2 regions of the Nonomuraea sp. NPDC049480 genome follow, and region 1 is predicted to be linked to the other one. Evidence: riboswitches for the same ligand, from Rfam matches in the RefSeq annotation. Region 1 holds a riboswitch; the other holds the start of a gene.

Region 1 (3,373 bases):
GGTATTTCGGTGCATTTACGCTTCACGACGCGCCGAGCCGGATCGTTGACTGAGCATGGTCACGGTCCTACGGTGCAAGTGAAACCCGTGGTCGCCCTTTATGAACCCCCAGATCAGGCCGCGGGATGAGAGAAAGCCGGAGGTCCGCGTGGCGGTCAGCAGCGGCGAGGGAAAGACGGCCGGCCAGGAAGATCCGGTGCGGCGCGAGGACGCGCGGCAGCGTGCCGGGGAGCAGGGCCTGCTCTTCGACGAGCAGCCGGCGGCGTTGCCGGACGACATCGGGTACCGCGGGCCCACGGCCTGCGCGGCGGCCGGCATCACCTACAGGCAGCTCGACTACTGGGCGCGTACAGGCCTGGTGGAGCCCACGATAAGGGCAGCGCAAGGCTCGGGCTCCCAGCGGCTCTACAGCTTCCGCGACATCCTGGTGCTCAAGGTCGTCAAGCGGCTCCTCGACACCGGGGTGTCGCTGCAGCAGATCCGCACGGCCGTGCAGCACCTGCGCGATCGCGGGGTCGCCGACCTCGCCCAGATCACGCTCATGAGCGACGGCGTCAGCGTCTACGAGTGCACCTCGGCCGACGAGGTGATCGACCTGCTCCAGGGCGGCCAGGGCGTGTTCGGGATCGCGCTCGGCCGGGTCTGGCGCGAGGTCGAGGGATCCCTCGCGGAGCTGCCGGGGGAAAGAGCGGCGGTCGAGGACACCGTCCCGGCCGACCACCCCGCTGACGAACTCGCAAGGCGCCGACGCGCCCGGCGCATAGGGTAGGAACAGCCGCCCGAGCGTTGGCCATGCCAGACGATGGTCAACGGCAGAACTGTTGTCGGCGTCCTGCCGTTGGATGAGTGACGACCGATGGTAATGGCGGGATGACTTTCTGTCACAACCAGGTGCCCGCCCGGCCTTGCCGGGTCGCCGCCGGCCTTGGCGCGGGGTGCGACGAGACTACGCCGATGTCCGTTTTGCTCAGGTAAACGACAGAGAACCGAAGACGCTTATGGAGACCGGCGAGGGTTGTCATCGGTGAGGGTTGTAATCTAGGACAAGCAAAGCTTGCGACCCCGTGCGGGAGAGTCCCCGGGGCCTTCGGGCCCCTGGGCGCCGAAGGAGCAACCCTCCCCGGAATCTCTCAGGCACCCTGTACCGCTCGGGCGAGGCAACTCTGGAAAGCAGGCGCGCCCGCCAGGCGTGCCTCACCGACGGTGCAAGCCCCCGCCCGGGGGTGAAGCTCTCAGGTCGCGGCACCGCACCCATCATGGGGCCGCGCTGACAGAGGGGGAGATCCGGCACTCGCCCGCGCCCTGGCGCCGGTCTCCATACCTTCGGGAGGCACCTCCATGACCGACCTGTCAGCTCCGCCGTTCTCCACCCGGCACATCGGCCCCTCGGAGTCCGAGCAGCAGCGCATGCTGGAGGTCGTCGGCTTCGAGTCCGTGGCCGACCTGGTGGCCGTGGCCGTCCCCGAGGCGATCAGGGCCAAGGACCGGCTCAAGCTGCCCGCCGCCGCGAGCGAGACCGAGGCGATCGCCGAGCTGCGCGCCCTGGCCGATCGCAACCGGGTGCTCACCTCGATGATCGGCCTGGGCTACCACGACACGATCACGCCCGCGGTCATCCGCCGCAACCTGCTGGAGAACCCGGGCTGGTACACCGCGTACACGCCGTATCAGCCGGAGATCTCACAGGGCCGGCTCGAGGCGCTGCTGAACTTCCAGACGGTCGTCTCCGACCTCACCGGCCTGCCCGTCGCCGGCGCCTCCCTCCTCGACGAGGGCACGGCCGCCGCCGAGGCCATGACGCTGGCCCGCCGCGCCGGCAAGTCCAAGAGCGACGTGTTCGTGATCGACGCCGACGCGCTGCCCCAGACCAAGCGCGTGCTGGCCACCAGGGCCGAGCCGCTCGGCATCACGCTCGTGGAGCACTCGCTCGACGGCGAGCTGCCCGAGTGCTTCGGCGTGCTCGTCCAGTACCCGGGGGCCTCCGGGCGGCTGCGCGACTTCCGCGCCGTGGCCGCCGCCGCGCACGAGGCGGGCGCGCTGGTCGTGGCCGCGGCCGACCTGCTGGCCCTCACGCTCGTGGCCGCGCCGGGCGAGCTGGGCGCCGACATCGCGATCGGCACCTCGCAGCGCTTCGGCGTGCCGTTCGGGTTCGGCGGGCCGCACGCGGCCTACATGTCCGTACGCGAGGGCCTGCAGCGGCAGCTGCCCGGGCGGCTCGTGGGCGTGTCCGTGGACGCCGACGGCGCCCCCGCCTACCGGCTGGCCCTGCAGACCCGCGAGCAGCACATCCGCCGGGAGAAGGCCACCAGCAACATCTGCACCGCGCAGGTCCTGCTCGCCGTCATCGCGGGCATGTACGCCGTCTACCACGGCCCCGACGGGCTGCGCCGCATCGCCCGCGGGGTGCACCGGCACGCCGTCGCCATCGCCGGTGGCCTGCGCCGGGCCGGCCTGGAGGTCGTACACGCCGAGTTCTTCGACACGGTCCTCGTCCGCGTGCCGGGCAGGGCCGCCGAGGTGGTCGCCGCGGCCGCCGAGCGCGGGATCAACCTCTGGCGGGCCGACGACGACCACGTCTCGATCTCCTGCGACGAGAAGACCGGAGCCGCCGAGGTGGCCGCGGTGCAGGAGGCGTTCGGGGTTCCGGCCGCGGACCCGGAGGGCGCGGCCGACGCGCTGCCCGCCTCGCTGCTGCGCGAGTCGGCATACCTCACCCACCCGGTCTTCCACAGCCACCGCTCCGAGACCGCGATGCTGCGCTACCTGCGCAGGTTGCAGGACAAGGACATCGCGCTGGACAGGTCGATGATCCCGCTCGGCTCCTGCACGATGAAGCTCAACGCCAGCACCGAGATGGAGCCGATCACCTGGCCCGAGTTCGCGGCGATCCACCCGTACGCGCCCGACGCGCAGGCCGGGGGCTACCTGGAGCTGATCGGCACGCTGGAGCGCTGGCTGGCCGAGATCACCGGCTACGACACGGTGTCGCTGCAGCCGAACGCCGGCTCGCAGGGCGAGTTCGCCGGGCTGCTGGCCATCCGCGCCTACCACCGCGCGGGCGGCCAGACCGGCCGCGACGTCTGCCTCATCCCGTCCTCCGCCCACGGCACCAACGCCGCCAGCGCCGTCATGGCCGGCATGCGGGTCGTGGTCGTGGCCTGCGACTCCGAGGGCAACGTCGACCTGGACGACCTCGACGCCAAGATCGCCAAGCACCGCGACGCGCTGGCCGCGATCATGGTGACGTACCCGTCGACACACGGCGTGTACGAGGAGACCATCACCGAGGTCTGCGCCAAGGTGCACGAGGCCGGCGGGCAGGTGTACGTCGACGGGGCCAACCTCAACGCCCTGGTCGGGCTGGCCAAGCCGG
Region 2 (3,373 bases), on a different contig from region 1:
CGGGCAGCCCGTCGTGCTGCCGCCGGCCGGCGATCCCGCGCGGCTGGTGGAGCGGCTGGACGGGCTCATCCTGGCCGGCGGTGGCGACATCGACCCGGCCAGGTACGGGGAAATGCCACACGAAAAGTCCGGATATGTCCGCAAATTTCGCGATGAGGCGGAGTTTGCGGTGCTGGCCGCGGCGCTCGACGCCGAGCTGCCCTACCTGGGGATCTGCCGCGGCCTGCAGGTGCTCAACGTCGCCCTCGGCGGCACGCTGCACCAGCACCTCCCCGACGTGGTCGGGCACGCGGGCCACGCCCCCGCGCCCGGCCGCTTCGGCCCGCTGCCCGTCATCCCCGTGCCCGGCACCCGCCTGGCCAAGACGCTGGGCACGGAACCGGTGACGGTCCCGCACTACCACCACCAGGCCGTCGACCGCCTCGCCGACGGACTCACGGTCTCCGCCACCGCCGAGGACGGCACGATCGAGGCGGTGGAGCTGGACGCCGGACCGTTCACGATGGCCGTCCAGTGGCACCCGGAGGCGGCCGAGGACTGCGCCCTCTTCGAGGCCCTCGTGGCAGCCTGCTGAGCTATCCGACCGGCTTCAGCACGCTGTCGAACACCACGACGCCCTTGCCGTATTTCTCGTCCGTCCTGCGGCGCAGGTCGTCGGTCGCCAGCCAGACCTCCACTTCCACCCGGTTCCGCGTCACGCTGGACGACGCCGAGAGGAACCCGTCGCCCACGTCCTTGACGACCTGTTCCTGGGTCTTCTGCAACTCGCCCTCGCTCCGTTGCGCGCCGCTGATGCACAGCGCGCCGCCCCACACTTCGCGAATCCACTCCTCGCGGTCCGCCAGATCGCCGGTGAACTTGAGGTTCAGCACCAGCCGCTTCGGGTCGTTGCCCTGCTTCTCCATCTCCTCACGGGTCGTCGGAGGCGGGCCGGGGTAGTTCTGGTCGAGCCACGCTCCGGCGAACTCCGCGACCGTGCCGGCCCGCGCGATCGCCTTCTCCATGGCCTTCAGCGTGGCCTTGGCGGGATCGACGGGTCGCCAGCCGCCCGCGGGCTCGGGACACGGGCTCGCGAAGCCGTCCTCGCCCGTAGGCTGCTCCTGGCCCTTCACCGGCGCCCCCGGCGGCTCCGTCAGCGTCAGCCTGGCTCCGTCCCAGGTGCCGACGACCCGGTACGAGCCCCACTTCACACCCGCCCGCGACTCGTGCTCCACCTTGCTCCAGTCCCAGCCGACGACATCAGGGCCACCGCACTGCGGCGGGTCCGACGTCTGGACCGTCCCGCACAGCTGCGGCCCGTGCCCACCGCCTTCGAGCACCGTCAGGCTCGCCTCGTAGCGAGGTGGCGGCGCGGGGGAAGCGGCCTCCTGGGTGCCGCAGGACGTGACCGTCAGGGCGGCCGCCAGGCCGAGAGCCGCTGTTCGCCGATTCATACCCTATCGACGTCATAGTTCCCCGAGCGGTTCATGGAAGATCCGCACGCGACAAGACGCCCATGTCGGCACTAGGCTGACGGACATCACCGACGAAACCGTGCGGGAGAGCACTCTGACAGCCGGTCAGGGTCCCTGAAGGAGCAAGCCCTCCCCGCGAACCTCTCAAGGCAAAGGACCGCACGGACGTCGAATGAGAAATCTGCCGAGTGGACTGCCGCTACGGTCGTGCCGCACACGACGGTAGGGCGACAGTCCGCCTGAGCCGGGTTTCTTGTTCGAAGGTGTCCTCTGGAAAGCAGGCCCGTGGGCCTCGCCGAAGGTGAAAGTCCGGCAAAACTCGGGCGAAGCTCTCAGGCATCGATGACAGAGGGGGAGGATGCTGGCATCCGACCCTGTCCTGAGGTGCGACAAATGTCCCGACCGACACCGCTACGAGACGTTCACGAGAGCCTCGGCGCCACGCTCACCGACTTCGCGGGGTGGCTCATGCCCCTGCGGTACGGCAGCGAGTCCGCGGAGCACAACGCCGTCCGCGGGGCGGCCGGGCTGTTCGACCTCTCGCACATGGGCGAGATCTTCCTGACGGGGCCGCAGGCCGGGGAGGCGCTGGACTACGCGCTGGTCGGCCACCTGTCGGCGCTGGTGCCCGGACGGGCCAGATACACCATGATCGTGAACGAGCGGGGCGGGGTGCTCGACGACCTCATCGTCTACCGGCTCGGGGACGAGGAGTTCATGGTGGTGGCGAACGCCTCGAACTACGAGATGGTCGGAAATGAGCTAAAAAATCGCGTGAAGGCGTACAACGCGGTCGTCGAAGATCGCTCCGACCAGTACGCGCTCATCGCCGTCCAGGGGCCGCGCTCCCAGGAGATCCTCGCCACGCTCACCGACGCCGACCTCGGCGGGCTGAAGTACTACACGGGTCTCCCCGGCCTGGTGGACGGCCGGCAGGCGCTCATCGCCCGCACCGGCTACACCGGCGAGGACGGCTTCGAGCTCTTCGTCGCCAACCAGGACGCGGTGCCCCTCTGGAACGCCCTCATGGCGGCCGGCGAGCCGTACGGCCTCAAGCCCGCGGGCCTGTCCGCCCGCGACACGCTCCGGCTGGAGGCCGGCATGCCGCTGTACGGCAACGAGCTCACCGCCGAACTCACTCCGTTCGACGCGGGACTGGGCAGAGTGGTGAAATTCGACAAGCCCGGCGACTTCGTCGGCAAGTCGGCGCTCGAGGCGGTCAAGGACGACACGCCGCGGCGCCGCCTCGTCGGCCTGGTCGCGCAGGGCCGCCGGGTGCCGCGCCACGGTTACCCGGTCACCAAAGACGGCGCCGTCGTCGGCGAGGTCACCAGCGGTGCGCCTTCCCAGACCCTGGGCAAGCCCATCGCGATGGCCTACGTCGACACCGGCGTCGAAGCAGGCCTGGCTGTGGACATCCGGGGCAGCCATGAACCTATGGACCTGGTTGAGCTGCCCTTTTACAGGAGGAAGAAGTGAGCAACATCCCTGACGAGCTGAGCTACACCAAGGAGCACGAGTGGGTGGCCGGGGTCGACGACGGGCTGACCGTGACCGTCGGCATCACCGACTACGCCGCCGAGGCCCTTGGTGACGTCGTCTTCGTGCAGCTCCCCGAGGTCGGTTCGGTCGTCGAGGCCGGCGACTCCATCGGCGAGGTGGAGTCCACCAAGTCCGTGAGCGAGATCTACACGCCGGTCGGCGGTGAGATCGTCGAGGTCAACCAGACCGTCGCGGACGACCCGTCGATCGTCAACAGCGACCCGTACGGCGAGGGCTGGATGTTCCGCGTCCGTATGGAAGGTGACCCGGAGGACCTGCTGTCCGCCGAGGAGTACAAGGCGCTCACCTCCGGCGAGTCCTAAAGATTCCCGCCGGGGCCCGGCACCGGGCCCCGGCCTTGCGATGAAGGGCGCACA

What was found. Region 1 has a riboswitch for glycine ahead of gcvP (aminomethyl-transferring glycine dehydrogenase). Riboswitches for the same ligand answer to the same signal wherever they lie in the genome.
Region 2: linked by a shared signal. The riboswitch ahead of gcvT (glycine cleavage system aminomethyltransferase GcvT) and the one ahead of gcvP (aminomethyl-transferring glycine dehydrogenase) in region 1 are both predicted to bind glycine.

The regions. Positions count from the first base shown of each region.
Region 1 covers NZ_JBITMD010000006.1:338,487-341,859, forward strand. Annotated here, with positions in the region: gene ACIBX3_RS20145 (bifunctional nuclease family protein) at 1-1, shown strand, start outside; gene ACIBX3_RS20150 (MerR family transcriptional regulator) at 149-769, shown strand; glycine riboswitch at 1,058-1,157, shown strand; gene gcvP (aminomethyl-transferring glycine dehydrogenase) at 1,339-3,373, shown strand, end outside.
Region 2 covers NZ_JBITMD010000001.1:177,091-180,463, forward strand. Annotated here, with positions in the region: gene ACIBX3_RS00840 (gamma-glutamyl-gamma-aminobutyrate hydrolase family protein) at 1-574, shown strand, start outside; gene ACIBX3_RS00845 (hypothetical protein) at 576-1,433, opposite strand; glycine riboswitch at 1,527-1,624, shown strand; glycine riboswitch at 1,715-1,813, shown strand; gene gcvT (glycine cleavage system aminomethyltransferase GcvT) at 1,848-2,933, shown strand; gene gcvH (glycine cleavage system protein GcvH) at 2,930-3,319, shown strand.